3 regions of the Arthrobacter sp. UC242_113 genome follow, and region 1 is predicted to be linked to each of the others. Evidence: riboswitches for the same ligand, from Rfam matches in the RefSeq annotation. Region 1 holds a riboswitch; each other region holds the start of a gene.
The links. Region 1 has a riboswitch for glycine ahead of gcvP (aminomethyl-transferring glycine dehydrogenase). Riboswitches for the same ligand answer to the same signal wherever they lie in the genome.

Region 1 (9,866 bases):
CGCCCGGCTGCCGTTCAAGGTGTACACGCTGGACGGTCCCGGCTCCGGCTCCCGTCTCGTAGTCGACGTCGCGCACTACTGGTGAGCTGCCTGCTGTAGGGGAGCGCAGCGGCTCATGGGACAAGGGGGTCCCCATACGTTCAGTCTCCTGACTGGCAGTCAAAAGCAGCGATGCCCCGCCACCCGGACCGGGAGGCGGGGCATCGCTGCTGCTGCAAGCGGAAGCGCTATTCGGGAACCACCAGCGCCGGGGTGTCCTTGCGGATGGTGTCGCCGCGGAAGTAGCCGGGCCGCAGCCGCGCCATCACCAGCATGAAGACAATTCCGAGGGCCAGGATTCCCACGCCGAGCACGAACACGAGCCCCACGCCGAAGATCTCCGAACCGCTGCCGAACTCCGGGGCCCAGCTGTCCGCGGCCGTCTGGATGAAGACGACGGTGAGCACCAGTCCGCCCAGCATGGGGAACAGCAGCCGCATGAAGAAGTTGCGGACGCTGGAGAACAGGCTGTGCCGGAAGTACCACGTGCAGGCGAAGGCCGTGAGGCCGTAGTAGAAGCAGATCATCAGGCCCAGCGCCAGGATGGTGTCGTTGAGGACGTTCTCGCTGACCACCTTCATGACGGCGTAGAAACCGCCCGAGATCCCGCCCGCGATCAGCGTGGCGAAGCCGGGGGACCCGAAGCGCTTGCTGACCGACGCGAAACGCGGCGGCAGGGCGCCGTAGTGACCCATGGCCAGCAGGCTGCGTGCCGGGGAGGCCATGGTGGACTGCAGGGACGAGGCGGTGCCGGCGAGCACTGCGAGCGACATCAGGATGGCCAGCGGACCCATGACCGGCGAAGCCAGCGCGGCGAAGACATTCGACTGGTTGTCCGGGTTGTTCAGGCCAATGCCGTCGGCGCCGGTGCCTGCCACCATCATGGTGGCCACGATTACAGCGAGGTAGAGGGCCAGGACGGCGATCGCCGTCGTGGTTCCTGCCTTGCCCGCGGTGCCTTTGCCGCCCTTGGTTTCCTCGTTCACTGTCAGGCACACGTCCCAGCCCCAGTAGACGAAAACGGCGAGTGACATGCCGGCGGTGAACTGCTCGAAGCTCTCGATCCTGGCGGGGTTGAACCAGTCCCAACTGAACGCGAGGGACGGGCCGGCGTCACCGGATGCTGCGTGCGTGAGCGCCATGACGATGAAGACGCCCAGGACCAGGACCTGGAAACCGACCAGGCTGTACTGCACGAGCTTGGTGGCGTGCAGGCCGCGGTAGCTGACCCAGACGGCGAGAGCCACGAACGTGAGGCAGGTGGCAATATTGAGTGCCGTGTTGGAGGTCAGGTCCGCGAGTTCGGGGTTGTTGAACACCTGGGCCAGGAAGAGGTAGAAGAAGTCCACCGCGACGCCTGCCAGGTTGGACAAAACAATGATGTTGGCGGCGAGCAAACCCCAGCCGCCCATCCAGCCGACGAACGGGCCGAACGCCTTCGTCGTCCACGTGAACGTGGTGCCGCTGTCCGGGGAGTCGGCGTTGAGCTCCCGGTAGGCGAACGCCACGAGGATCATCGGGATAAACGCGATGATAAAGATCGCGGGCAGCTGCACGCCCACCGTCCCGACTGCGGGACCCAGTGAACTGGTGAGGCTGTAGGCCGGAGCCACCGAGGAAATGCCCAGGACGACGACGGCCAGGAGGCCCAGCTGCCCGCCTTTAAGGCCCTTCCCGGTGATGCCGTGCGTTGCCTCGCTGGCCGGGGAATTCCGGGCGGGCTGGGTGCTCTCGCGCGTGGTTTGGCTCATGACTGGCCCTTTCTAGATGGCAGCGGGCTGCTGCTGGGTGATGCAGTGAATGCCCCCGCCGCGGGCGAAGAGTTCGCGGGCATCGATGCCCACAACCTTGCGCCCGGGATACGCATCCGCGAGGATGCGGAGTGCCTTCTCGTCGTTGGGGTCGGAGAACGTGCAGGCGATGACTCCGCCGTTGACCACCACATGATTGATGTAGCTGTAGTCCACGAAGTCCTCCGGATCCGTCAGGGCAACGGGCGCCGGGACCTCGATGATCGACCATTCCCGCCCGGCTGCGTCCGTAGTGGAGGACAGGAAACTGATGATTTCGCGGCTCACCTCGTAGTCCGGGTGGGCCGGGTTCTGCTGGGCATGGACCAGCACGGTGCCCGGGGACGGGATGGCGGCAACGATGTCCACGTGCCCGCGCGTTCCGAACCGCTGCGAGTCACGGGTGAGCCCGCGAGGCAGCCAAATCACCTTTTTGGCGCCGATGGTCCTGGCCAGTTCGGCTTCGACGTCGGCCTTGCTGAGCCCGGGATTGCGGCCCGGATCCAGCTGCACCGTTTCGGTGACCAGCACCGTGCCCTCGCCGTCCACCTGGATTCCGCCGCCCTCGTTGACCAGCTCGGACACGAGGTGCCGGGCGCTGGACCGGCCGGCCACCTCGGCGGCGACCAGCGAGTCCTTGTCCCAGCTCGCCCAGTCCTGGGCGCCCCAGCCGTTGAAGACCCAGTCCACGGCGCCCAGGGCGCCATTTCCGTCCAGGACAAACGTCGGGCCGATGTCGCGCATCCAGGCATCGTTGAGTTCCGCCGTCAGCACCTCGACGGCAGGTGACAGGTAGCGGGCGGCGGTCCCGACGTCGGACGGGTCCACCACCATGGTGACCGGTTCAAACTCGACGGCGGCGTTCGCGACGGCGGCCCAGACGGACCGGGCGGCGTGCGCCTCCTCCGCTGTGTCCCCGAGGGTGTAGCCGCCCGTGGGGAAGGCCATCCAGAGCCGCTCCTGGCGCGCCGTTTCGGCCGGCATGCGCCACATGCTCATGCGCTGACCCGCTCGGTGGTTGAGCCGATGTCCCCGCTGGTTGAGCCTGCCGAAACCCCGGCGTCGGTGCCGAACGGCTCCTCCGGGCGGACCGGTTCGGTGAGCCGGGCGTAGGTGTCCGGGCGGCGCGTGGTCAGGAACGGGAACAGCGTTAGCCAGTCCTTGCGCTGGTCCAGGTCGAGGTCGGCCACGAGGACAGCCGACTCGTCGCGCGGTGCCTGGACCAGGATGCGGCCGTAGGGGTCGGAGATGAACGAGGAGCCGTAGAAGTCCAGGCTGCCCTCCTGGCCCCAGCGGTTCGGGACCACCATGAACAGGCCGTTGGCGATGCCGTTGCCCACGATGACCTGCTGCCAGAGGGGCTGCGTGTCAAAGTCCGGGAACAGCGGCTCGGAACCGATCGCCGTCGGGTACACCAGCAGTTCGGCGCCGCCGAGGGAGTACATGCGGGCCAGCTCTGGGAACCACTCGTCCCAGCAGGTGGGCATGCCCAGCCGGGCGCCGCCGAGTTCAGCCGGGGCGTGGACCTGGTAGGCGTCCTTCGCGGCAGGGCCTTGGCGGAAGAACTTGTCCTCGTAGTATCCGGCGGTTACCGGGATGTGCAGCTTGTGGGTGCGGGCCAAGAGCTCGCCGGACGGGGACACGAGGATGGACGTGTTCAGGCCCAGGCCGTCATCCGAGCCGTCCGGGTTGCCGGCACGCTGGAAGAGCGAGGCGTGGACGGTGATGCCGTTCCGGCGGGCAGCCTCGGCTGCGAAGCGGAAGGTGGGACCGGTCAGCAGGTCCTCGGCGGCGTCGGAAGGGCGGGGCCGCTCCTGTCCCTGCCGCCCAAGGTCATTATCCGGGACCTGGTCTGCGGGGTAGCGGGAGAGGGTGAGCTCGGGCAGGAACACCACGGTGGCGCCCAGCCGGGCGGCACGGTCGATGCCCTCGTTGAGTTCCGCGCGGAGTGCGGCGGCGCTGCGGTGCCAGCGGTGCTGCACCGCGCCGACCCTCAGGGCTGGACGTCCGGACGGCTCTGTCCGGGCGAGCGAAGCAAGCGCGTTGAGGCAGGTTATTTCGATCATGATAGTGATTTCTCCAGTGAGACGACCGTCACTAAATGAATGACGTTCATTTAGTATGCACGCGCCGCGGGGGTGTGGCAAGGGCAATTTGAACGTCACTCATTTATGACCCTTCTCATTCGGGGTGCGCGAAGTAGTAAGTAAGCTGATCGTGAAATTCTGGTTCCGCCGCTCCCGGCGCCGGAGCGCCTGCGGTAGCGTCGGAACCACTGGACCATTCGAGGAGGATTCATGAAGGCTTCACCGACACTGACCAACAACATGCAGGCCGTCCTGGCGGACCTGATCGAGCTGCACATCCAGGGCAAGCAGGCGCACTGGAACATCGTGGGAACCAACTTCAGGGATCTGCATCTTCAGCTGGACGAGATTGTCGATGCCGCACGGGCCTTTGCCGACGACATGGCGGAGCGCATGCGCGCCCTGCACGCCCTGCCGGACGGCCGCAGCGCTACCGTGGCGAAGGGGACCCACCTTCCGCAGTTCCCCGACGGGCTCATCAGCACCAAGGATGCGGTCGACCGCATAGTCGCTGCACTCGAAGCGGCCGTGGGCACCATGCGCAAGGTCCATGACGAGGTGGATGAGGAAGACCCCACCACCGCAGACCTGCTGCACACCTTCATCGAAAAGCTTGAGCAGTTCGCGTGGATGGTGGGCGCCGAGAACATGAAGGCGTCGGCCAGCGCCACGAAGCCTGACAGCAAGTAGCCAGCGGGCCACGCGCGGCCGGCTGCGAACGGGCAGCCCTGGAGGAATTTCTCCGGGGCTGCCCGTTTCTGTGTCGGCTGCCGTGCGTGCGGCACCGGCTGCTGCGTCGCGGCTACTTCGCGCGCGGGACGCGGCGAAGTACGACGGCGGCGAGCACCGAGGCTCCGGCCATCAGTACCAGCGCAATCGCCGCGGTGATGTGGACGCCCGAATCAAACGCTGCCCGGGCGGCCGCCGTGAGCCCCTCGGCCACGGGGGTCGGCAGTGACCCCGCCAGCTCCACGGCGCCGGCCAGCGTTTCGCTGGCCTGGTCCGCGGACGCCGCCGGAACCGTCTCGCCGACAGCCTCGGGCAGGGAGAGGTGCTGCTGGTATGACGCAGTCAGGATCGATCCCAGGATGGCTGTCCCCAGGAGTGAGCCCACTTCGTAGCCCGTCTCCGAGATTGCTGCGGCGGCTCCGGACTTTTCCGCGGGCACAGATCCCAGAATCAGGTCATTCGAGATGGTCTCGGCGGAGCCCACACCCAGCGCCAGAATGAGGAGGGCTGCCAGCAGTGCCGTGGGTCCGGCGTCGTGATCCCCGAACGCCACCAGGGCGTAACCGGCGGCGCTCAGCGCCAGTCCTGCGGCAACCACAAATCCTGGCCGCACCTTCCGGACCAGCGGAACCACCAGCAGTCCCGCCACCACCATGGCGGTCAGGGCGGGCAGCATTGCCGTGCCGGATTCCGACGGCGACATGCCTTCAAGCAGCTGCAGGTGCTGGGCCAAAAACAGGATGAACCCGTTGTAGGAAAACAGCGCCAGGACGTTGGCCGTGATCGCCGTGCTGAACACGCGGTTCTTGAACAGCGACAAGTCCAGCAGCGGGGACGCGAGCGCCCGTTGGCGGCGGACGAACACGAGGCCCATGGCCAGGCCAAAGGCCAGAACGCCGAGGGACTTCACGCCGGGGCCGTGGGTGGCCAGTTCCTTGATGCCGTAGACCACCGGCACCATGGTCAGCATCGACAGTGCAATGCTGGCCCCGTCCACCCGTCCCGGGTTTGGGTCCTTGGACTCAGGAATGAGGAAGCGGCCGAAGACCAGCGGCGGCAGCATGATCGGTACGGCCACGAGCAGGACCGCGCCCCACCAGAAGTGCTCCACCAGCCAGCCACCAAAGATCGGCCCCAGCGCGGCGCCGCCGGAGAATCCGGCGGCCCAGATGGCCACCGCCAGCCTCCGCCTGCCGGGGTCCCGGAAGATGTTGCGGATCAGGGACAGCGTGGACGGCATGAGCATGGCACCAAAGAATCCCATGGCCGCGCGGCCTGCGATGAGCCACTCGGCGGTCGGGGCGAAGGCCGACGCCGCTGAGACCGCCGCAAAACCCGAAATGCCGACGAGCAGCAACCGGCGGCGCCCGATCCTGTCGCCAAGGCTGCCCATGGCCACCAGGAGTCCGGCCAGGACCAGGGCATAGGCATCCACTATCCACAGCAGTTGCACGCCCGACGGGTCCAGGCTGCGGGCGATCGCGGGAAGGGCAAACGTCAGCGCGGTGTTGTCCACGGCCACCAGGAGGACCGGGAACATGAGCAGGGCCAGGGCGAACCAGTCGCGCGCGCCGCCACCGCTGGATGCATGGTTGGCAGAAGTGCGCTCCCGGGAAAGGGCTGAGTTCATGGTCATGAGGTAACTATACCGTCTGGACGGTATAGTTATAAACCTCGCGGTGTACCGGGCATGATGGAAGCCATGCCAAGAAAACCGGTCGCCCGCGGCGCAGTGCTCGATGCGTTTGAATCCCTGCTGATCGAGGTGGGGGAGCGTGCCGCCACCCTTGACGCAGTGGCTGCCCGCGCCGGTGTGTCCAAGGGCGGGCTCCTGTACCACTTTCCGAACAAGGAAGCGCTGATCGGCGTCCTGCTGGACCGGCTGGACGAGTTCGCGGAGGCGGACGCCCAGGCCATGGCCGCGGCTGCCGAGGGTGCAGCCGCCTACTTCATCAAGTCGTCCGTCTGGGCGGACACCCCGCTGGACCGTGCCATCGTGGCCGCGACCAGGCTCGCCGAGGTGGCGCACGAGGAGACCCGGCGTCGGTTCGCCCACATCCAGCAGCGGTGGCTCGACGAGATCGCCCGCGACGTCGGACCTGCCCTCGCCAAGGCAGTCCTGTATATGGGTGACGGGCTCTACTTCAACGCCATGCTGTCGATCGGCCCCGCGGCAACGCCGTCGGAGACCGCGGCCGACGTCGAGAGCCTTCTTGCCGCCCTCGACCGGCTGCGGGGCTAGGTGCGCGCCACCCTGCGGGGGTAGGTGCGGGGTGCTGCCCGCAGCCGGGGGTGGGTCAGCCCACGCCGCCACAGTTTGCAGACGCGATCGCGGCGTAGGAGAATAGCCTCTGTGACAGCTGTCACCGCTCAACTGAATATGCCTTCGATCTGCGGCGGGAGAGTCCTGCAAGTAGGTACAAGCAGGCGCCGTAGGAGCAAAACCTCCCCAGGAATCTCTCAGGCCCATGTACCGCCGCGGCAAGGCAACTCTGGAAAGCAGCAGGCTGCCCGCATTGAATGTTCCGCCACCGCGCGGGCGGTTCAGGGCATGCTGTGCTCACCGACGGTGCAAGCGGAGCTGTGCGTAGGCGCAGCAACGCGGAAACTCTCAGGTCCAATACAGAGCGGGGAGGAACCCGAATCACTGTGGCGTACCCTGCGCCGCCTTAGTTATGGAGTTCCTTTTGACCGTAGATTCAGCCTCCGCCTCCTTTGTCGACCGGCATATTGGTGCCCGCCGGCAGGCCGACGTCGAAGCCATGCTCAAGGCCGTCGGCTACGAGACTGTCGATGCACTGGTTGACACGGCAGTGCCGAAAGACATCCGGCAGGACTCCCCGCTGGAGCTCTCCCCGGCCCTGAGTGAGGTCGAAACCCTCGCCGAACTGCGGAAGCTCGCGGCCAAGAACAAGACCGCCGTCCAGATGATCGGCCAGGGCTACTACGACACCGTCACGCCGCCCGTGATCCGGCGCAACATCCTCGAAGCCCCCGCCTGGTACACCGCGTACACCCCATACCAGCCTGAGATTTCCCAGGGCCGCCTCGAGGCGCTGCTGAACTTCCAGACCATGGTCCAGGACCTGGTGGGCCTGCCGATCGCCAACGCGTCGCTGCTGGATGAAGCAACGGCGGTGGCTGAGGCTGTGCTGCTGATGCGTAGGGCCAACAAGAACAAGGCTGCCCACGACGGCAAGACCGTCCTGGATGCGGACTGCCTGCCGCAGACCATCGCGATCGTCAAGGGCCGCGCCGAGGCGCTCGGCTTCGAGGTTGAGGTTGCGGACCTGTCCCAGGGACTGCCCGATGGCGACATCAACGGCGTCGTGCTCCAGCAGCCCGGTGTCTCCGGCCGGGTCTTCGACCATAGCGGGGTTATCGCCGCCGCAAAGGAACGCGGTGCCCTGGTGACGGTGGCCGCTGACCTGTTGGCCCTCACCCTGATCACGCCTCCGGGCGAGCAGGGCGCGGACATCGCCGTCGGCTCGGCCCAGCGCCTGGGCGTGCCGCTGTTCTACGGCGGACCGCACGCTGCCTACATGGCCGTGCAGAAGGGCCTGGAACGCTCCCTTCCCGGCCGCCTCGTGGGCGTCTCCAAGGACAACGCCGGCGCCCCCGCCTACCGCCTCGCGCTGCAGACCCGCGAGCAGCACATCCGCCGCGAGAAGGCCACGTCCAACATCTGCACCGCGCAGGCGCTGCTGGCCATCGTGTCCTCCTTCTATGCCGTCTACCACGGACCGGAAGGCCTGAAGGCGATCGCCGAAACTGCCCATGGCCACGCCAAGACCCTGGCCGCCTCGCTCAAGGCCGCCGGGCTGGACGTCCTGCACACCAGCTTCTTCGACACGGTGACGGTTTCCGTCCCGGGCAAGGCCGCCGGCATCATCGCCGCCGCCGAAGAGAAGGGCATCAACCTCCGCAGCATCGACGCCGACACCGTCGGCATCTCCACCGATGAAACCACGACGCCGGCCACCGTCGCTGACGTTCTTGCTGTCTTTGGTGCAAAGTCAGTGGGGTCCACGGGCAGCTTCGCCCTGGATGCCGCCGTCGAGCGTTCCTCCGAATACCTGCAGCACCCGGTGTTCAACACGCACCGCTCCGAGACCCAGCTGCTGCGTTACATCCGCAAGCTCTCCGACCGGGACCTGGCGCTGGACCGCACCATGATCCCGCTGGGTTCCTGCACCATGAAGCTGAACGCCACGGCCGAGATGGAAGCCATCTCCTGGCCGGAGTTCGCCTCGATCCACCCGTTCGCGCCGGATTCGCAGACCGAGGGCTGGCGCGAACTGATCGATGGCCTGGAAGCCGACCTCGCCGAGATCACCGGCTACGACCAGGTCTCCATCCAGCCCAACGCCGGCTCGCAGGGTGAGCTTGCCGGGCTGCTGGCGATCCGCGGCTACCACCTGTCCCGCGGCGATGACCAGCGCAACATCTGCCTGATCCCGGCCTCGGCCCACGGCACCAATGCCGCCTCGGCCGTGCTGGCCGGCATGAAGGTCGTCGTCGTGGCCACCGCCGCCGACGGCACCATCGACCACACCGACCTGTACGCCAAGATCGAAGCCAACAAGGACGCCCTGTCCTGCATCATGATCACCTACCCGTCCACGCACGGGGTTTACGACGCCGACGTCCGCGAGGTCTGCGACGCCATCCACGCGGCCGGCGGCCAGGTCTACATCGACGGCGCCAACCTCAACGCCCTCGTCGGGCTCGCGCAGCCGGGCAAGTTCGGCGGCGACGTGTCCCACCTGAACCTGCACAAGACGTTCTGCATCCCGCACGGCGGCGGCGGTCCCGGCGTCGGACCGGTGGCGGCGAAGGCGCACCTGGCACCGTTTATGCCGGGCGATGCGGCCACCTGGACCGAAGGCAACGGCGTTCCGATCTCCGCCTCGCGCTTCGGCTCCGCCGGCGTGCTGCCCATTTCCTGGGCCTACGTGAAGCTCATGGGCGGCAGCGGCCTGACCGAAGCCACCAAGTCCGCGTTGCTCGCCGCGAACTACGTTGCAGCCAGCCTCAACGACTTCTTCCCCGTGCTCTACACGGGCGAAGGCGGCCTGGTGGCACACGAGTGCATCCTTGACCTGCGCGAACTCACGGCCAAGACCGGTGTTACCGCCGAGGACGTGGCCAAGCGCCTGATCGACTACGGCTTCCACGCGCCCACACTCGCCTTCCCCGTGGCCGGCACGCTGATGGTGGA
Region 2 (9,866 bases), 610 kb from region 1:
TTCCTGCGGCTTGACCCAGCGGTCCACGGGGAGGTGGCGTTCGGAGGGGCGCAGGTACTGGGTGATGGTGATCAGGTCGCAGCCTGCCTGGTGGAGGTCGCGGAGGGCCTCGGAGATTTCCTCGCGGGTTTCGCCCATGCCCAGGATGAGGTTGGATTTGGTGACCATGCCCAGGTTCCGGCCCTGGGTGATGACGTCCAGGGAGCGTTCGTAGCGGAACGCTGGCCGGATGCGCTTGAAGATCCGGGGCACGGTTTCGACGTTGTGCGCGAAGACCTCGGGTTTGGAGTCGCAGATCGCGGCGATGTGCTCGGGTTTGCCGGAGAAGTCCGGGATGAGGAGTTCGACGCCGGTGCCGGGGTTGAGTTCGTGGATCTTGCGGACCGTTTCGGCGTAGAGCCAGACGCCTTCGTCCTCGAGGTCGTCCCGGGCGACGCCGGTGACGGTGGCGTAGCGCAACTGCATGGCCTGGACGGAGCGGGCCACCTTGGTGGGTTCAAACCTGTCCACGGGGGAGGGTTTGCCGGTGTCGATCTGGCAGAAGTCGCAGCGGCGGGTGCATTCGGAGCCGCCGATCAGGAAGGTGGCTTCCTTGTCTTCCCAGCATTCGAAGATGTTGGGGCAGCCGGCCTCTTCGCAGACGGTGTGCAGGCCTTCCTTCTTGACCAGGTTCTTGAGCTGGACGAATTCCGGGCCCATCTGGACCTTGGCCTTGATCCAGTCCGGTTTGCGTTCCACCGGGGTGGCCGCATTGCGCTGCTCGATCCGCAGCATTTTCCGGCCTTCTGGTGCCAGTGTCATTGTTCTCTTTCCCTAGTACTAAATCTGCAGGAGTGCTAAATCAGCAGGCCACGACGTTGACGGCGAGGCCGCCCATCGCGGTTTCCTTGTATTTGGAGCTCATGTCCTTGCCGGTCTCGCGCATGGTGACGATGACTTCGTCCAGCGAGACCCGGTGCGAGCCGTCGCCCCAAAGCGCCATTTTGGCTGCGTTGATGGCCTTCGCGGCCGCGATCGCGTTGCGTTCGATGCACGGCACCTGGACCAGCCCGCCGATCGGATCGCACGTCAGGCCCAGGTTGTGCTCCATCGCTATTTCGGCGGCGTTCTCCACCTGCGCGGGCGTTCCACCCATGACTTCGGCCAGCCCAGCGGCGGCCATCGACGACGCCGATCCCACCTCACCCTGGCAGCCCACCTCCGCGCCGGAGATGGAAGCCTGTTCCTTGTACAGCACCCCGACGGCGCCGGCGGCGAGCAGGAAACGGACCACGACGTCGTCGCGGTCTTCCTGGGTCGCCTGATCCATCCCGGGAGCGAAGTGCAGCGCATAGTAGAGGACAGCGGGGATGATGCCGGCGGCCCCGTTAGTCGGGGCGGTGACCACCCGCCCGCCGGACGCGTTCTCCTCATTGACCGCCAAGGCGATCAGGTTCACCCACTCCTGCCAGTACTTCGGGTCCCGGTCCTTGTCTTCCTTCAGGAGGCGTTCGTGCCAGTCAGGAGCACGACGGCGGACCTTCAGTCCCCCGGGCAGCAGCCCCTCGCGCTTCAGGCTGACCTCCACGCAACCCTCCATCACCGAATAGATGTGCAGCAGACCCTCGCGGATTTCGTCTTCGGTGCGGCTGTCTTCCTCATTGACCCGCATCACATCGCTGATGCTCAACGACGTGTTCTGGCAGTGCTCGAGCAGCTCTGCCGCGGTGCGGAACGGCAGCGGCAGTTCCTTCTTGGACTCGTCCAGCTCCTGCTGCGCCGCATCCTCCTCGCCCTCGCGGACAATGAACCCGCCGCCCACCGAGAAGAACGTCGCGGTGTGCAGGATCCCGCCCTCGGCGTCCGAGACGGTAAAGGTCATGCCGTTGGTGTGCCGGGGCAGCACAGTCAGCGGCCGCAGCACCATGTCTTCGACCCCGTACGGCAGCGGAACCGACCCCGCCAGCTGCAACGTCCCGGTCTCCGCGATGGCCGCCAGCCGTTCCTCGACCTCATCGGGAAGGATCAGCTCCGGGTGGTACCCCTCCAGGCCCAGCAGGATCGCCGTCATGGTTCCGTGCCCGTGCCCCGTTGCCGCAAGCGAGCCATACAGGTCCACCCGCAGGGAGGCCACCTGCCCGAGTACGCCGGAGGATATCAGCTCCTCCGCAAACACCGCCGCAGCCCGCATGGGTCCAACGGTGTGCGACGACGAAGGGCCAATGCCGATCGAGAAGAGGTCAAAAACGCCAACAGCCATGGTCGGTTCCTAACTGGATAGTTGTGGTCGGTTCGGGCTGGGGAGGGTTTGAGGTGCTTAGGGATGGAGTTTTTGTCCAGATAATGGCCGCAAAAGGGCCTCGAACTCGCGATATCTGGACAAAAACTCCAACCCCGGGGGGGACTAACCGGGGGAGGCTAGAGTTCGCCGCCGTTTGCGGTTGCGTATTCTTCGGCAGACATCAGCGGGCCTTCTTCGGTGACGGCCACCTTGAACAGCCAGCCGGCACCGTAGGGGTCGCTGTTGATCAGGGCCGGATCGGCGACGACGCCGTCGTTGATCTCGGTTACTTCACCCGTGACCGGTGCGTACAGGTCGGAGACGGACTTGGTGGATTCCACCTCGCCGCAGGTCTCTCCGGCCGTGACGGTGGAGCCGACCTCGGGCAGGTCCACGTACACGATGTCGCCCAGGGCATCCGCCGCGACGGCGGAAATCCCTATCCCAACAGGCCCGGCCCCGTCAGCAGCAACCCATTCGTGCTCAGCCGAGTACTTCAGTTCAGAAACAACTTTGCTCATGTGATTTTCCTTCGAGATCTAGGTGCTGGTTACTTGGAGCGCTTGTAGAAGGGCAGTGCCACCACTTCGAACCGCTCGGCCTTGCCGCGCAGGTCGACGTCCAGGACCGTGCCGACTTCGGAATACTCGACGTCGACGTACGCCATCGCCACCGGGTAGCCGAGGGTGGGGGAGGGCTGGCCGGAGGTGACCTCGCCGACCAGCGTGCCGTCCTTGAGGACCGGGTAGTGGCCGCGGGCGGCGCGCCGGCCCAGGCCCTTGAGGCCCACCAGCTTCTGTCCCATGGTTGAACCGACGCCGGCTGCCTTGATCGCCGCCAGGGCCTCCCTGCCCACGAAGTCGCTTTCCTTGGCCAGCGACACCACCGGGCCCAGTCCCGCCGCGTAGGCATTGACGCGGAGCGACAGCTCGTTGCCGTAGAGCGGCATGCCGGCCTCCAGCCGCAGCGAGTCACGGCAGGCCAGGCCCGCCGGAATCAGCCCGTGCGCGGCGCCCGCGTCCAGAAGCGCCTCCCACAACCCGGCAGCGTCGTCGTTGGGCACGTAGATTTCGAAGCCGTCTTCTCCGGTGTAGCCGGTGCGCGCCAGCAGCAGCGTGTGGACAGCGCCGTCGACGGCAATCCCCACCTCAACGGCCGCGTAATACTTCAGCTCGGTCACCAGGGAGTGCTGTTCTGCCGGGACCAGCTGGAGCAGGATGGCCTCCGCGTTGGGCCCCTGCACGGCGATCAGCGAGGTCTCTGCCGAGACGTCCTCGACGTCGACGTCGAACTTCGCGGCACGCTCGGCGAGGGCGTTGGCCACCTTCGTTGCATTGCCCGCGTTGGGAACCACGAGGTACTTCTCCTCGCCACGGCGGTACGAGATCAGGTCGTCGATGATGCCGCCGTCGGCGTCGCAGATCAGTGAGTACTTGGCCTTGCCGACGGCGATCGCGGACAGCTTGCCGGCCAGGGCATAGTCCAGGAAGGCGCCAGCATCCGGGCCGGTCACCCAGACTTCCCCCATGTGGGAGAGATCGAACAGACCGGCCGCGTTGCGCACGGCGTGGTGCTCGGCAAGCTCGGAGGTGTACTTGAGCGGCATCTGCCAGCCACCGAAATCGGTGAAGGAGGCGCCGGCCTTTTTGTGCTGGTCGTAGAGGGCAGTGTAGTTCTCGGTCATTGCGGAATCCTTAGTTTTCGAAGGCTGCTGTGTTGTCCTCGAACGCTTCGAGGGGAGGGCAGGAGCAGACCAGGTTCCGGTCGCCTGCTGCGCCGTCAATGCGGCCTACGTGCGGGAAGTACTTGTCCTGCCTGAGAGACGCCACGGGGAAGGCGGCCTGCTCGCGGGGGTAGGAACGGTCCCAGTTGGAACTGACCACGGCGGCTGCCGTGTGGGGTGCGTTGCGCAGCGGGGAGTTCTCCACGGTGAAGTCGCCGTTGGCGACCTGTTCAATCTCGGCGTGGATGCTGATCATCGCATCGATGAACCGGTCGATCTCGGCCAGGTCCTCGGACTCGGTGGGCTCCACCATCAGGGTGCCCGCGACCGGGAATGACAGGGTGGGGGCGTGGAAGCCGTAGTCGATCAGGCGCTTGGCCACATCCTCGGCGGTGACGCCGGTCCGGGCCGTGAGTTCTCGCAGGTCAAGGATGCACTCGTGCGCCACCAGCCCGCCTTCACCGGTGTAGAGGACCGGGAAGAACTCATTCAGCCGCGACGCGACATAGTTCGCCGCCAGTAGCGCGGACTTGGTGGCCTCGGTCAGGCCGTCGCCGCCCATGAGCTTCACATACGCCCACGAGATGGGCAGCACGCCCGCCGAGCCGAACCGCGAGGCGGAAATGGCGACGCCGTGCCCCGCTACGCCACCCTCGATCGACGCGTTGTTGGCATCGCCCGGCATGAACGGTGCCAGGTGCGCCTTCGCCGCCACCGGTCCGACGCCGGGTCCGCCGCCGCCGTGCGGGATGCAGAAGGTCTTGTGCAGGTTCAGGTGCGACACGTCGCCGCCGAACTTGCCCGGCTGGGCCAGGCCAACGAGCGCGTTGAGGTTAGCACCGTCCACGTAGACCTGGCCACCGGCCGCGTGCACCGCGTCGCAGACCTCACGGACGTCGGCGTCGTACACCCCATGGGTGGACGGGTAGGTGATCATGATCGCCGAGAGAACGTCCTTGTGCGCCTCGATCTTGGCGTACAGGTCGGCGTGGTCGATGGCGCCGTCGGCGGCGGTGGCCACGACGACGACCTTCATGCCGGCCAGCACGGCCGAGGCGGCATTGGTGCCATGCGCCGAGGCCGGGATCAGGCAGATGTCGCGCTGGTTATCGCCGCGGGACAGGTGGTAGCCGCGGATCGCCAGCAGCCCGGCGAGCTCACCCTGGGAACCGGCGTTCGGCTGGATGGACACCTGGTCGTAGCCGGTGATCTCGGCGAGGTCGGCTTCCAGGCCATCGATCAGTTCGCGCCAGCCCTCGGTCTGGGAGTCCGGGGCGAACGGGTGGATCGAGGCGAACTCCGGCCAGGAGATGGCTTCCATCTCGGCGGTGGCGTTCAGCTTCATGGTGCAGGAACCCAGCGGGATCATGGTGCGGTCCAGCGCCAGGTCGCGGTCGGAGAGCTTGCGGATGTAACGCAGCAGCTGGGTTTCCGAGCGGTGGGTGTTGAACACCGGGTGCTGCAGGTAGCCGGACGTGCGCAGCACGGCCTCGGGCAGTTCAAAGCCCGCAGCGTCCCCCACAGGACCGGCGCCAAAGGCGACGGCCACCGCGGACAGCACCTCCGCCGTCGTCGTCTCATCAATGGAGACGCCAACGGTGTCCGCGTCGATGAGGCGCAGGTTGATCCCGCGGGCCTCTGCTGCCGTGATGACCTTGTGGGCCTTGCCGGGCACGCGCACGGTGAGGGTGTCGAAGAAGGAGTCGCTGACCAGTTCGCGGCCCGCCGTCTTGAGTGCGGTGGCGAGGACGCGGGCGTTGTTGTGGACCGTCTCGGCGATTGCCTTCAGGCCGTCGGGGCCGTGGTAGACGGCGTAGAAGGAGGAGACGATGGCCAGCAGCGCCTGCGCGGTGCAGATGTTGGACGTGGCCTTCTCCCGGCGGATGTGCTGCTCACGGGTCTGCAGCGCCAGGCGGTAGGCGGGGGCGCCGGCGTTGTCCTTGGAAACGCCGACGATGCGGCCGGGGAGCGTGCGCTCCATGCCGGTGCGCACTGCCATGTACGCCGCGTGCGGGCCGCCGAAGAACAGCGGGACCCCGAGGCGCTGGGCGGTTCCGACGGCGATGTCGGCGCCCTGCTCACCCGGAGGCGTGATCAGGGTCAGGGCCAGCAGGTCAGCGGCCACGGTCACCAGCGCGCCGCGCTCCTTGGCGGCGGCGATGACGCCGGTCTGGTCCCAGACCCGGCCCGAAACGCCGGGCTGCTGGAGGACGATGCCGTTGATGTCGCCGTCGGGCAGTCCCTGGGAAAGGTCCGCCACCTCGACCTCGAAGCCGAGGGCTTCGGCGCGGCCAAGCACGACGGCGATGGTCTGGGGGAGGCAGTCGGCGTCCAGGACCGTCTTGCCGTCGTTCTTCTTGTTGGCCCGGCGCATCAGCAGCACAGCCTCGGCCACCGCCGTCGCCTCATCCAGCAGGGAGGCGTTGGCGACCGGCAGTGCGGTCAGGTCCTGGACCATGGTCTGGAAGTTCAGCAGCGCCTCCAGCCGGCCCTGCGAGATCTCAGGCTGGTACGGGGTGTACGCGGTGTACCAGGCGGGGGCTTCGAGGACATTGCGCCGGATCACGGGCGGGGTGACAGTGTCGTAGTAGCCCTGGCCGATCATCTGCACGGCGGTCTTGTTCTTGGCGGCCAGGCGGCGAAGCTCGGCCAGGACCTCAACTTCGCTCAGGGCAGCTGTGAGCCGCAGGGGGTTCTCCTGGCGGATGGACGCCGGAACGGCGGTATCCACGAGGCCATCGACGGTGTCATAGCCGACGTTCTTGAGCATGGTGTCGATGTCGGCCTGGCGCCGGGCGCCGATATGCCGGTCGGCAAACGTTGAAGGAAGAGATTGAATCGTCATGAGGAACTCCAGGTTTGGCCGGCCACGTGTGGCACGGCATGGTTTGGGTTCCTCCCCGCTCTGTATTGGACCTGAGAGATTCCGCGGAGTTGGTTCTCCGCTTGCACCGTCGGTGAGCCCGGTTACCCGAACTGCTTTCCAGAGTTGCCTAGCCGCGGCGGTACGGGGGCCTGAGAGATTCCTGGGGAGGATTTGCTCCTACGGCGCCTGCCCGGTGAATGACTGGGAGGACTCTCCCGCCACGGTTCGAAAGGCTATGAAGATGTGGGGTGATTCGGCTCACAAGTTACAGGAGATTCGCGTCGAGGCCAAATCGGAGGTCCCCGTTTGACATTTCTTCGTGACGGAGACCACACTGATCCGGTGGCCAGCGGGGCTGCGCTGACCGGCCCACGCCGGAAGACGCCCGCCGTCACCACGCGAGATTTTTCTCTACATAATTGAAAAAGCTTACGATCTGCGGCGGGAGAGCCCTGCCGGTACGTTCAGCAGGCGCCGTAGGAGCAAACCCTCCCCAGGAAACTCTCAGGCCCACGTACCGCCGCGGCGAGGCAACTCTGGAAAGCAGGCAGGCGCGTCCTGTCTCACCGACGGTGCAAGCGGAAGACCATGTCCGCGGAATCTCTCAGGTCCAAGACAGAGCGGGGAGGAACCGAATCAGTGTGGCTATTGACCACCGAACGATGGAGTTCCTTATGACGATTCATCCCCCTGCCTCGACACCCAGTTCCCCAGCCGGTGAGGCTCCCCGCCTGGAGCGGCAGCTGAGCAACCGGCACATCCAGCTGATCGCCATCGGCGGCGCCATTGGCACGGGCCTGTTCATGGGCTCCGGCAAGACCATTTCCGCGGCCGGGCCGTCCGTGATCTTCGTGTACATGATCATCGGCTTCATGCTCTTTTTCGTCATGCGGGCCATGGGCGAGCTGCTGCTGAGCAACCTGAACTACAAGTCCTTCAGCGATTTCGCCGCCGACCTGCTGGGGCCTTGGGCGGGGTTCTTCACCGGGTGGACCTACTGGTTCTGCTGGGTGATTACCGGGATCGCGGACGTCATCGCCATCGCCGGGTACTCCCGCGAGCTCTGGCCCGGACTGCCGCTGTGGATTCCGGGCCTGGCCACCGTTGCCATCCTGCTGGTGCTGAACCTCGCCACGGTCAAGGCGTTCGGTGAAACCGAATTCTGGTTCGCCCTCATCAAGATCATCGCCATCGCCGCCCTGATCATCGTGGGCATGTTCATGATCTTCAGTGGTTTCCAGAGTGACGCCGGGCAGGCAAGCTTCAGCAACCTGTGGAGCCATGGCGGCTTCTTCCCCAATGAATTCATGGGTTTTGTGGCCGGTTTCCAGATCGCTGTGTTCGCTTTTGTGGGCATTGAACTGGTGGGCACCACGGCCGCGGAGGCCAAGAACCCGGAGAAGAACCTTCCCAAGGCCATCAACTCCATCCCGGTGCGCGTGCTGCTCTTCTACGTGGGCGCCCTCATCATTCTGATGTCCGTCACGCCCTGGACCCAGTTCGCCGCCGGCCACAGCCCGTTCATCGCCATGTTCTCGCTGGCCGGTCTCGGGGCCGCCGCCACGGTGGTCAATCTCGTGGTGCTGACCTCGGCGATGTCCTCGGCCAACTCGGGCATCTACTCCACCTCGCGCATGGTCTACGGCCTGGCCCAGGAAGGCGACGCGCCGGCGGCCTTCGGCAGCCTGTCCCGCCGCAAGGTGCCCAACAACGCCCTGTTCCTGTCGTGCGTGCTGCTGCTCTCCGGCGTGGTGCTCATGTACGCCGGCCAGGACGTCGGCAAGGCGTTCGACATGGTCACCACCGTTTCGGCCGTCTGCTTCGTCTTCGTCTGGTCGATCATCCTCGCCAGCTACATCGCCTTCCGCCGCCGCCGCCCGCACCTGCACACGGCCTCCAAGTTCAAGATGCCCGGCGGCATCCCCATGGTGTGGGTGGTCTTCGCGTTCTTCGCCTTCGTGCTGTGGACGCTGACCACCCAGCCCGACACCCTGACCGCGCTGCTGGTCACGCCCGTCTGGTTCGTCCTGCTCGGTGTGGCCTGGCTGGTTCTGCGCCGCCGGCCGGCGCACCTGGCCCGCTACGCGGCCTTCCAGGATGAGCTGAAGGCTGAGGAGACCGCCGCCCGCGAGCACGCGGAGCGGCGTCTCGAGGAGAAGGAAAGCGTCAAGTGATGATCAGGACAGAGGAAAGGCCGACGGCGGTGGACCGGGCGACGGCGGAGGGCCGGGCCCGCGGGGCCCAGGCTTCCGCTGCCGGCGGGGAGTTTGTGCTCACCTTCCACTGCCCGGACTCCCTGGGAATCGTCCAGTCGGTCGCGGATTTCCTGCTCAGGCAGGAGTGCTACATCGTTGACCTCAAGCAGTTCGGTGACCGCACGGCGGGGCACTTCTTCATGAGGGTCCACTTCGCCTCGACAGGTGACCCGACAGGTGAGCCGACAGGGGACACCGAAGATGACACGGCCGCCGTCGAACAGCTCCGGGACAGCTTCGCGCCGCTGGCAGGTCAATGGAGCATGGACTGGCGCCTGGAGCGCCACGACCGCAAGCAGCGGATCCTGGTGATGGTGTCCAAGTACGATCACTGCCTCAACGACCTGCTGGTCCGCGCCCGCAACGGCGAACTGCCGGTGGAGATCGCGGCGGTGGTGTCCAACCACCCGAACCTCGAAGGGCTCGCGGCCTGGCACGGGGTCCCGTTCCACCATATCCCCGTGACGCCGGAGACCAAGGCCGAAGCGGAGGCCAAGCTCCTTGGACTGGTAGATAACTATGAGGTTGAACTGGTGGTCCTGGCCCGCTACATGCAGGTCCTCAGCGACTCGGCCACCGCCAGGCTCGCCGGCAGGGCCATTAACATCCACCATTCCTTCCTGCCCAGCTTCAAGGGCGCCAAGCCGTACCACCAGGCGCATGAGCGTGGAGTGAAGACGGTCGGCGCCACGGCCCACTACGTAAATTCGGAGCTTGATGAGGGGCCAATCATTGCGCAGCAGGTGATCGAGGTGGACCACA
Region 3 (9,866 bases), on a different replicon from region 1:
CTCGATGTCAACGATGTTCCCGATACCAACTGGCGCGGTGGTGCGGGTCTGCCACCAGGAGTCCCGCTCGAACCAGTGCACTGGTTCTTCGGTAATTACCCACAAGCGCCCGTCATGCCGGACGGCGAGGGGCCGGCCGGTGGGGTTGAACCGCACGTCGACCGCGACATTCAGGGATGTTTCATTGGCTGTTGCTGTCACGTTTTACGCGCTCTCCTAAATTCCTGTTGCTTGCCCCGCCGCGGCGGGTGACCGCCGACGCCCATACCCAGGTGCGATAAGCCAGGGGCCCGTCCTGCCATCTGACCTCAACGGCCTTCGCCGTCCAGGCGAACACCTCGCCCTCAACGAGCTCGGCACAGTTCGGGAACCGCAGCCAGGCCCTGACCGGGATCCCCGGAAATACGTTGTGGACCGGAAAGTTCTTGAAATCAAGTTCCTCCAAGGTGAGCCCGATCGGCTGCGCACGCCTCGCGTACCGCGCGTGCAGCGCCTTGGCCTGCTCGGGACCCATTACCACGGTTACTAGAATATATGTTCGAACGACACCGGAAAATTTTAGCGGCATCCACTCGTGCCGCTTCCATCAACTATGAGGTCGGGGTACGACAAAAAACCGGCACCCCCAAAAACTGAAGCGGGTTATGCCCATTGTGGGCAGGTGGAGCCCTCCGCACACCTCAAAGCTGTCCACACTGGGAATAACCCGCTACGGCGCCGTCGTCAGCGGTGCCTGTCGTTCAGTTCAGGGGGAGGCCTGACCTCGGAAGGTTCCAGCTCCGGCCGTGGGCGCCTATAGGTGACCGGGTGACGGAAGGACGTGCCGGACCAGGCGACGTCGGCCGAGACCTCGACCACGACCGGTTCGATCAGCGTTAGCCGCACGGGGCCTTTGTCCCTGCTGAATCTGTTCAGGGAGGACTCGCTGATCTCTTCAGGCCAGGGGTGTCCTGGACCGGCAGCATGGAGGTACTGGCCCAGTTCACGTCCGACTTTCGTGGAGAGAACCGTGGACCGGCCGACAATCTTCAGCTCGCCGCCCACCGGCAGGCCGGCGATGATGGCCTGCGGTTGGGTCAAGGACCCGATCACGGCAGCGCAGACGACATCCAGGACGTCTTTGTGTTTTAGCTTCAACCACGCCCTGGTGGCCTCGTACGGCTGGGCTCCGCCCTTGAATACGAGACCCTCGATTCCCGTAGCGGGCAGATCCCGCAGCCAAGTCTTCGCCAGTTCCATGTCCCCGGTCGTGGGGGAGAGGTTCAACGGCGCAGTCCAGTCCCGGCCCAGTTCCTCGAGCAGCTACCGGCGCCCCGCGAACGGCACGTCCCGGATGTCCTGCCCGGCGACGGCCAGGACATCGAAGGCCACGAACGAAGCCGGCAGCTCATTGACCAGGCCCGGCAAAGCGGCCCTGGAGGCGATCATGCGCTGCTGCAGCGCCTCGAAATCCAGCCGGTCCCCATTCCAGATGACGGCCTCACCGTCCAGGACCACCCCGGGAGGTACCTGCTCTGCGAGAGCTTCGGCCAGATCCGGCAGGATTTTCGTGAGGTTTTTGCGCTGCCTGGACCACAGCGTCACCTGATCAGCGTCAATAAACGCGGCCGCCCGGAAACCGTCCCATTTGGGTTCGGCCCATAGGCCGCCGGGCAGTGCGTTCGGGCCAGGGAAGGTCTTGACGAGCTTCGCCATGGCAACCGCGACCGGTGGGTGCAGTGCCGGCGGAAGGGACTCGGCCATGGGCCCAGCCTAAAGGAGAAACGCCGGCATGAAGGTCCGTCTGGCCTTACTTGGCCCGAGGGCCCTCCGTGGCAGCGTCCTCTGCGCTGACGCGGCGCAGCAGGGCCGCCATGCTCCGAATAGCTGCCGGATCTTCCTGCCAGGGCTTGCCGCCCCGGGAGCAGGCATGAAAGCCCGTGGCAGATGACTCTTTCGCCGCTTCGGCGAGCTCAGCCCACGCCGCTTTCAGGTCTGCCACCTGCTCAGGAGTCGACGGCTCCTGTTCCTTCGGCTCAATCGCCGCTGCGAGGGCGGGGCAACCAGCACCCGTTGCCGGCTTGCGCAGCCGGGCGAACCAGCTCGACAGACCCATACGCTTTCCCTTCGCATCAACACTCCAATGACCCCCCAGGGCAAAGCAGAGGGACCGCAACCGGTGCCGCATGCGGCCCTCTGCCCTGGGGTAAACATCCTGCTGCTTACGCCTTCGAGCATGCCACACGGATAAGTGATGGTGCATGCTCGCAGGGCTCGCACCCATGTGGGCGTCCGCTGGCGCGGCCGGCTGTTGGGGCCAGGTGGCGCCGTCGCAGAGCTCCTTCACCCCCTGGCCCTGTCTTGTCTACGACGTTTTGGCTGCTGTCCTGACGGATTGTACGTGTCCGCTCCGGCCTGTCGAGCCCCTCCTTCGTCGGGGCCTGCGGTCCGGGAATTTCCCTGCGGCGCTCCTTCGTCGCTGATTTCCTCCGGGAATTTCCCGCACCTTGCCCTCACGGGTAGACAGGCCTCCGTCGGCCACAGCTCCGCAAGCTTCGCCAGCAGCCAAAACAACGGGGGAGAAGGGGAGCTGGCCGGTCACCATTGGCCGCCCCACCCACCAACCCTTTCGGCAAAAAGGAGCACCACCATGAACGCAGTCACTAAGAGGACCGTGACCACCGCTGACACTGGCGAAACGGTCCACGACGTACCCGTGCTCATCGACTACCACATGAACGACGGGTACGACTGGATGGACGTCATCGCAGAACACGGCTGGGCCGTGATCCCCAGCTGGGGCTGCGACGGCTGGGACCTGGGCCAGTGGCCTTACGTCATGGTCGCCGGGATCCGCACCGCGGACGAGATCGGCAACCTGTTCGGCATGGCCACCTATTGCGAGGGCGACGTCCGCACTTACTGGTTCAGGACAAAAGGCAGATTCTGGACCGCGATCAGTGAGCAGGCGTTCTTCCACTGGAAGAACGGACAGGCCCAAGGCCCCGACGACCTGCCCGAAGCCGCCGCCGAAATGCCCAGCCGCTACCGGATGCCCTGCACCCTCACGGACGCGGCCTAACCCTATCCGAGCCGGTGCCCCGCCGAGAGCGGCGGGGCACCGCACCACCCCAAGACATATCATCTGAGAGAGGACAAACCCTCATGAGCATCTGCACCGCCCTGATCATCCCCGCCGACCTGAATGAACCGGCCCGCGTGGAAACCATCGACGCCGGGTTGGAGACCCTGCAAACCCTCGTGGCCGGGAACATCGAAGCCGTGAGTGGCGATGACTGGCACTTCTACCTGAACGAGGAAGGCAAAATCCTCAACCTTCCCCCGAACCGCCGTACCGCGATGCTGGTCCTCGAAAAAACCCGGATGCTGTCAGACGTCTTCTGCGGGAACGTCGTGTTCCTGGGAGAGACCCGCGACGGGGATGAAGGCAATGTGCCCCAGCACCTGATCGACCTCGCGCAGCAGCTCTTCGGGTTGGAACAGGAAGCCGCCTAACAGGCCGGGCACCCGCTTACTCAAATGCTCAAATGAGTAAGTGGGTGCCCATCTCCGTTGGATGGGCCAGTCTGCGGGGGCGGTCCCTGATTGAAAACGCGGCCGGAGACGCCGGGCTGCTGGAGCACGATGCCGTTGATGGTGCCGTCGGGCAGGCCCTTGGACAGGTCGGCGACCTCAACCTCGAAGCCGAGCGCCTCGGCGCGGCCCTTGACGACGGCGATGGTCTGGGGAAGGACATCGGCGTCCAGGACAGTTTTGCCGTCGCGAGCGTCCTTGTTCTTGTTGGCGCGGCGCATCATGAGGACGGCTTCAGCGACAGCCGTTGCTTCATCGAGCAGTGAGGCGTTGGCGATAGGCAGCGCGGTCAGGTCCTGGACCATGGTCTGGAAGTTCAGCAGCGCCTCGAGCCGACCCTGGGAAATCTCCGGCTGGTACGGCGTGTAGGCGGTGTACCAGGCCGGGGCCTCCAGGATGTTGCGGCGGATCACCGGCGGCGTAACGGTGTCGTAGTAGCCCTGCCCGATCATCTGAACGGCGGTCTTGTTCTTGGCTGCAAGGCGGCGCAGTTCTGCAAGCACCTCAACCTCGCTCAGTGCATCTCTGAGCGCAAGCGGCTTGGACTGGCGGATCGCATCAGGAACAGCAACGTCCACCAGGCCATCAACGCTGTCGTAGCCAATGGCTTTGAGCATGCTGTTCACATCGGCCTGGCGACGCGCGCCGATATGGCGGTCAGCAAAGGATGATGAATGGGATGCGATCGTCATGAGGAACTCCAGGTCTGGCCGGCCACGGGTGGCGCGGCATGGTTGGGTTCCTCCCCGCTCTGTATTGGACCTGAGAGATTCCGCGGAAGTGGTAGTCCGCTTGCACCGTCGGTGAGCCAGGCTTGCCCGGCTGCTTTCCAGAGTTGCCTCGCCGCGGCGGTGCTTGGGCCTGAGAGATTCCTGGGGAGGATTTGCTCCTACGGCGCTGCCCGGTGATGACGGGGAGAACTCTCCCGCCACGGCTCGAAAGGCTATTGAGATGTAGGTGATTCGCTTCACACCGTAGATGAGTCAGATGTTGGTCTGCAACCTGAAAGAGAGGCACCTTAAGCTCTTCTGTACCTTGTACATAATCCCTTTCACCTATGCTCATTGATCGCGTTCGCCTGCCCTGTTGTACTGACACTCACACGAATCCCCACGGTCCCCTGGCCGCTTCCAAAGACGTCCAGCGGTAAAAACCAGAACGAGGCCTCAATCGAGTTATGTCGACGACAGAGAAAACCCAACAGTTAAAGTCTCCAATCGCCCCTGAGTGGCTTACGGTCCCCACTGAGCCGAACGAGCTCAATCCGGTGATCTGGGCCGAGGGAGTGTCTCGATCCGAGGCGGGTGAAATCACTATCGCCGGACTGCCTGTCTCTGAGCTGGCTCAACGGTTCGGGACACCCGCCTATATCATCTCCGAGGACCACTTCCGCAGCCGCGCACGGGCCTTCCGTGATGCCTTTAATGAAGCCTTTGCACCCCTGTGTGGCGGAGTGGATGTCTACTATGCGGGCAAGTCTTTCCTGTGCACCGAGGTAGCCAAGTGGGTAGCGGAGGAAGGACTGCGCCTGGATACGTGTTCCGGAGGGGAACTCGCGTTGGCAGCACGGGCTGGTATCGATGGCGTGAAGCTGGGTCTTCACGGCAACAATAAGTCGGACAATGAGATCAACCGCGCGCTCGATATGGGCATTGGCAGGATCGTTGTGGACAGCCTTCAAGAGCTGGAACGCGTGGCAGAAATTGCGCGTGGCCGTGGTCTCACGGCTCCGATTCTGTTGCGGCTTACCCCAGGCGTTCATGCCAAAACGCACGAATTCATTGCTACCGCCCACGAGGACCAGAAGTTCGGTCTCTCCATGGCCTCCGTCAACGGCAATCCATCCGCTGCTGAACAAGCAGTCGATGCAGCGTTGGCACACCCCAGTCTCGAACTCCTCGGTCTCCACTGCCACATCGGTTCACAGATCTTTTCGCCTGACGGCTTTGCCTTGGCCGCGGAGAAGCTCCTCGGCTTCATTGCTTCGATCCGTGACCGTCATGGGGTGTCCCTAAAAGAACTGGACCTTGGCGGCGGGTACGGCATCGCCTATACAGAAGTTGACCATCCCCAGGAGCCGAAGCATTTGGCAACGGCGATGGCGGCGGTCGTAGGTGAAGCCTGTCAGCGTCTCGGCATTGATGTGCCGCGCATCTCGATCGAGCCGGGTCGGGCCATTGTGGGCAGTTCAACTTTCACTCTTTACAAGGTCGGCACCCTGAAGACTATCCATGTGGAGCACGGCACGGATGTGTTCGAGCGCCGCTACGTATCCGTGGACGGCGGCATGAGTGATAACCCGCGGCCCGTACTGTACGGTGCGGACTACTCGGCGGCCCTTGCCTCCCGCAGTTCAGAGGCGCCATTGGCCCTGTCACGGGTCGTGGGCAGGCATTGTGAGAGCGGCGACATCGTCGTCAAAGACACCTATCTGCCCTCCGACGTTGAGCCTGGGGACCTCCTTGCAGTGCCGGCAACCGGCGCGTACTGCTGGGTCCTGGGAAGTAACTACAACTACACCCCGCGGCCGCCTGTCGTCGCTGTTTCCCGGGGCGAGGCGCGTCTCATCGTCCGCGGTGAAACCGAGGAGGACCTTTTTCTCCGTGATGTCTCATGCTGATCCCACACCACGCCGTTGTCGTCCCCATTACCCAGCTGGTCCGAAAGGGCGAATCCTGATATGACAGACTCTTTGACCGAATCTGAAGCTCTGACATCCACTCCTCTCCAGGGGGTGCCCTACTGGAAAGGTCACGGCACCGGCAACGACTTCGTCCTGATAGCAGACCCGGACGGCAATCTGGAGATCAGCTCGACCATGACCTCCCAGATCTGTGACCGGCACAAGGGCATCGGAGCAGACGGCCTGATCCGCGCAGTCCGTTCGGAGCGCCTTCCCGAAGGGAGGGAGGTCCTGACCTTCGCGCCGCAGGCCGAATGGTTCATGGACTACCGCAATGCCGACGGCACAATCGCCGAGATGTGCGGTAACGGCGTCCGCGTGTTTGTTCACTTCCTGGTCTCAACCGGACTGGCTGACCTTCCTGCCGGTTCTACGCTGACCATCGGAACCCGGGCAGGAGCGAAGAAGGTCACCCTGATCGGCAGCGATTATGAGATCGACATGGGTCCCTGGCGGAAAGCCTTTCCGGAACGCAGCGCCGAGGATGGCACCGACGCTGTTGTTTCGGCGCCGGGTGTTGAGGTACAGCGCGGTGTTTCCATTGACATGGGCAACCCGCACACAGTCGTGATCCTGCCCCCTGGCACGCCCTTGTCACCTCTCAACCTGTTCACCGCACCTCACGTCAGCCCCCGGCCCCGGCGGGGTACCAACGTCGAATTCGCTTCGCTCAAAGAGCCGGAAAACCCCCAACTGCCCCGCGTCATCACTATGCGGGTTTACGAGCGTTCGGTTGGAGAGACCCAGGCCTGCGGAACAGGAGCCTGCGCCACAGCGGTCGCCGTCCGTCTGCAATCAGGGCTTCACGATGCCGAATGGACAGTGCAGATGCCAGGCGGCCCAGTCCTGGTGCGCTTTCAAAAGGAACGAGGGATGGGAGCAGCTGTGCGCGAGCACGTCTTTCTGCGCGGCCCTGCCCGGATGGTCTCAAAGGGCGCCATCGATCCTGAGATGTGGGACTTTCCACGGGAAACCTCAGACGCTTCCAAACTTCTTGAGGTGGCACGATGAGCGCGCAACCTGATTCGCTGGCTCCGGCCAGGACGTTCGGCCTGAATCTTCCCGACTACCCTTGGGACGCGATGGCACCGTACAAAGCCATAGCAGCCAGGCACACGGACGGGCCGGTAGATCTTTCTTTGGGCACTCCTGTGGATTCGACCCCGGATGTCGTCCGCGAAGCATTGATCCGGTCAGCCAACGCTCCGGGATATCCTGGTGCGCACGGCACCGCTTCCCTTCGGGAGGCGATTGCGCAGTGGTTTATCCGTCGCCGCGGTGTCGACAGCCTCGACCCGCAAAGCATCATGCCCACGGTTGGATCCAAGGAGCTCATCGCGTGGCTGCCGTTCATGCTTGGCCTGGGGCCAATGGACGTGGTCGTCAGGCCAAAGATCGCCTACCCCACGTACGACATCGGTGCGAAGCTGTGCGGGGCTACGTCGGTGGCCTGCGACTCCCTGGAGGAACTGGACCCGGCGACGCTGCGAAGGGTTCGCCTGGTATGGATCAACTCCCCGGGGAACCCCACAGGCCAGGTCCGTGACGCGCAATCCATGAAGACCCTTGTTGCACAGGCCCGTGAACTTGGGGCCGTTGTTGCCTCAGACGAGTGCTACGCCGAACTGGGCTGGGATTCCTGGGACACGGAAACCGGTGGGGAGCGCATTCCCTGCGTCCTGGAATCCGAAGTCTCCGGCGGCTCCACTCAAGGGCTGCTCTCCCTGTATTCGCTCAGCAAACAATCGAATCTCGCCGGCTACCGTGCTGCGTTTGTGGCTGGCGATGAAAAGATCATGGCCAGTCTGGTTAATACCCGAAAACACGCCGGCATGATCGTCCCGTCCCCGATAATGGCGGCGATGGAGGCGGCACTGAACGACGAGGAGCATGTGCGCATCCAGAAGGCGGCCTACCGGCAGCGCAGGGAGATCCTGCTGCCTGCCCTGCAGAGTATCGGCTTCAACGTCGAGCACTCGGAGGCAGGTCTGTATCTTTGGGCGACCGCTGGACAAGACACTTGGCACACGGTGCAGTTCCTGGCAGAACAGGGCATCATCGTCGGGCCGGGAAGCTTCTACGGCCGCGCCGGTGAGGGTTATGTCCGGTTCTCAATCACCGGGTCCGACGAATGCATCGCCGCCGCCGCAGAGAGACTGACGGCAGCCGAACTGCCCCGAAAAGCCCATAGCTAGGCGAAGCTGGCAGCTCAGGACCAAGTAAACGGACTGGAGAACGCACCATAGCTGCGTTCTCCAGTCCGTTTTTGTGTTTCGGCAAGGATCTGTAACAGAAATGCAAGACGCTGGAGGCAAATCCTCGTCCTCAGGGCTTCCCACCTACTCCGACAAGCGTCTCCAGCGTGCACCAGGTGGAAGCGGGATCGCCTGCGCCCAGATATCTGCTTCCAAACGCAAAGCGGGCCGGAGTCCCCTTCCCGAGGGGACTCCGGCCCGCTTTGCGTTGCTGAAGGATACTGACGGCCCGTGAACGGCCTTGGAGGCGTTGTTTTTGTATGGCTGGCTTTATCAGTTGGCGTGCAGCGAATCGTTCAGCTCTACAGTACGTCCGCCACGATGGAGAACCTCGACCTCGCCCGAGGTGGAGTTCCGGCGGAACAACAGGTTCGGCTTACCGGAAAGCTCGACGGCTTTCACGTGCTTGTCCTGTCCGCCGTTCTCCCGGCTGACGATACGTACCTTCGTGCCGGCTGTGACGTAAAGCCCGGCCTCAACAATGCTGTCGTCGCCGATGGAAATCCCTACGCCCGAATTGGCTCCCAAAAGGACGCGCTCACCCAGCGATACACGTTCCTTTCCGCCGCCCGAGAGCGTACCCATCACGGAGGCGCCGCCACCAACGTCCGAGCCGTTTCCGACGACTACGCCAGCCGAGACGCGGCCTTCGACCATTGAAACTCCCAGGGTTCCGGCGTTGAAGTTTACGAACCCCTCGTGCATGACGGTAGTGCCTTCGGCCAGGTGAGCCCCGAGACGGACCCGGTCAGCGTCGGCGATCCGGACGCCCGCGGGAACCACGTAGTCCACCATGCGGGGGAACTTGTCCACCCCATACACAGTGACGGTGCCGCGGGTCCTAAGGCGGGTCCTTGTCTCCTCGAAGTTCGAGACTTCACACGGGCCGAAATTCGTCCAGACCACGTTGGGCAGGACGGCAAAAATACCGTCCAGGTTCAACTCATTAGGGCGGACGAGACGATGGGAAAGCAAGTGAAGACGCAGGTAGGCATCTGCAGTGTCCCGCGGCGGCTCATCGAGATCTAGCTCTGTCAGGACGACTTTCAGGTGCACGCGTCTGTCGGTGTCGTCTCCGGTCGCGGCCAGCCGTGGCAGTTCGCTCGGAGGGGTAGCCGAGGGCTCAGGCTGCCCGAGCTGAGGGCTTGGATACCAGGTGTCCAACACGGTTCCGTTGCTGGACACCGTCGCTATTCCCCAGGCGTGGGCCAGCCTGGAGGCTGCCCCAGTGGGGGTGTCTTGAGGGAGGGTCTGTGTCATGGGAAAGACTCTAGGTGCGCGGGGGTGAGGCCGTCCCTGATCGAGGTAAAGAATTTCTGGAACCGGGTTGCTCACCTTCTGGCTCTGCAAGGGTT

Region 2: linked by a shared signal. The riboswitch ahead of gcvP (aminomethyl-transferring glycine dehydrogenase) and the one ahead of gcvP (aminomethyl-transferring glycine dehydrogenase) in region 1 are both predicted to bind glycine.
Region 3: linked by a shared signal. The riboswitch ahead of ACHMXB_RS22095 (glycine dehydrogenase (aminomethyl-transferring)) and the one ahead of gcvP (aminomethyl-transferring glycine dehydrogenase) in region 1 are both predicted to bind glycine.

Annotation. Positions count from the first base shown of each region.
Region 1 covers NZ_CP171968.1:21,252-31,117, forward strand. The annotation lists gene ACHMXB_RS00090 (hypothetical protein) at 1-85, shown strand, start outside; gene ACHMXB_RS00095 (APC family permease) at 228-1,790, opposite strand; gene ACHMXB_RS00100 (agmatine/peptidylarginine deiminase) at 1,803-2,828, opposite strand; gene ACHMXB_RS00105 (nitrilase-related carbon-nitrogen hydrolase) at 2,825-3,895, opposite strand; gene ACHMXB_RS00110 (Dps family protein) at 4,127-4,606, shown strand; gene ACHMXB_RS00115 (MFS transporter) at 4,719-6,275, opposite strand; gene ACHMXB_RS00120 (TetR/AcrR family transcriptional regulator) at 6,348-6,887, shown strand; glycine riboswitch at 7,033-7,131, shown strand; gene gcvP (aminomethyl-transferring glycine dehydrogenase) at 7,321-9,866, shown strand, end outside.
Region 2 covers NZ_CP171968.1:4,041,734-4,051,599, forward strand. The annotation lists gene lipA (lipoyl synthase) at 1-801, opposite strand, end outside; gene ACHMXB_RS18410 (L-serine ammonia-lyase) at 842-2,239, opposite strand; gene gcvH (glycine cleavage system protein GcvH) at 2,398-2,781, opposite strand; gene gcvT (glycine cleavage system aminomethyltransferase GcvT) at 2,811-3,944, opposite strand; gene gcvP (aminomethyl-transferring glycine dehydrogenase) at 3,955-6,828, opposite strand; glycine riboswitch at 6,977-7,077, opposite strand; glycine riboswitch at 7,282-7,379, shown strand; gene cycA (D-serine/D-alanine/glycine transporter) at 7,524-9,023, shown strand; gene purU (formyltetrahydrofolate deformylase) at 9,023-9,866, shown strand, end outside.
Region 3 covers NZ_CP171972.1:55,736-65,601, reverse strand. The annotation lists gene ACHMXB_RS22130 (hypothetical protein) at 1-201, opposite strand, end outside; gene ACHMXB_RS22125 (hypothetical protein) at 182-514, opposite strand; gene ACHMXB_RS22120 (hypothetical protein) at 724-1,266, opposite strand; gene ACHMXB_RS22115 (hypothetical protein) at 1,303-1,743, opposite strand; gene ACHMXB_RS22110 (hypothetical protein) at 1,790-2,095, opposite strand; gene ACHMXB_RS22105 (hypothetical protein) at 2,630-3,061, shown strand; gene ACHMXB_RS22100 (DUF3846 domain-containing protein) at 3,145-3,495, shown strand; partial or broken gene ACHMXB_RS22095 (glycine dehydrogenase (aminomethyl-transferring)) at 3,585-4,265, opposite strand; glycine riboswitch at 4,413-4,511, opposite strand; gene lysA (diaminopimelate decarboxylase) at 4,751-6,193, shown strand; gene dapF (diaminopimelate epimerase) at 6,254-7,267, shown strand; gene dapC (succinyldiaminopimelate transaminase) at 7,264-8,451, shown strand; gene dapD (2,3,4,5-tetrahydropyridine-2,6-dicarboxylate N-succinyltransferase) at 8,785-9,771, opposite strand.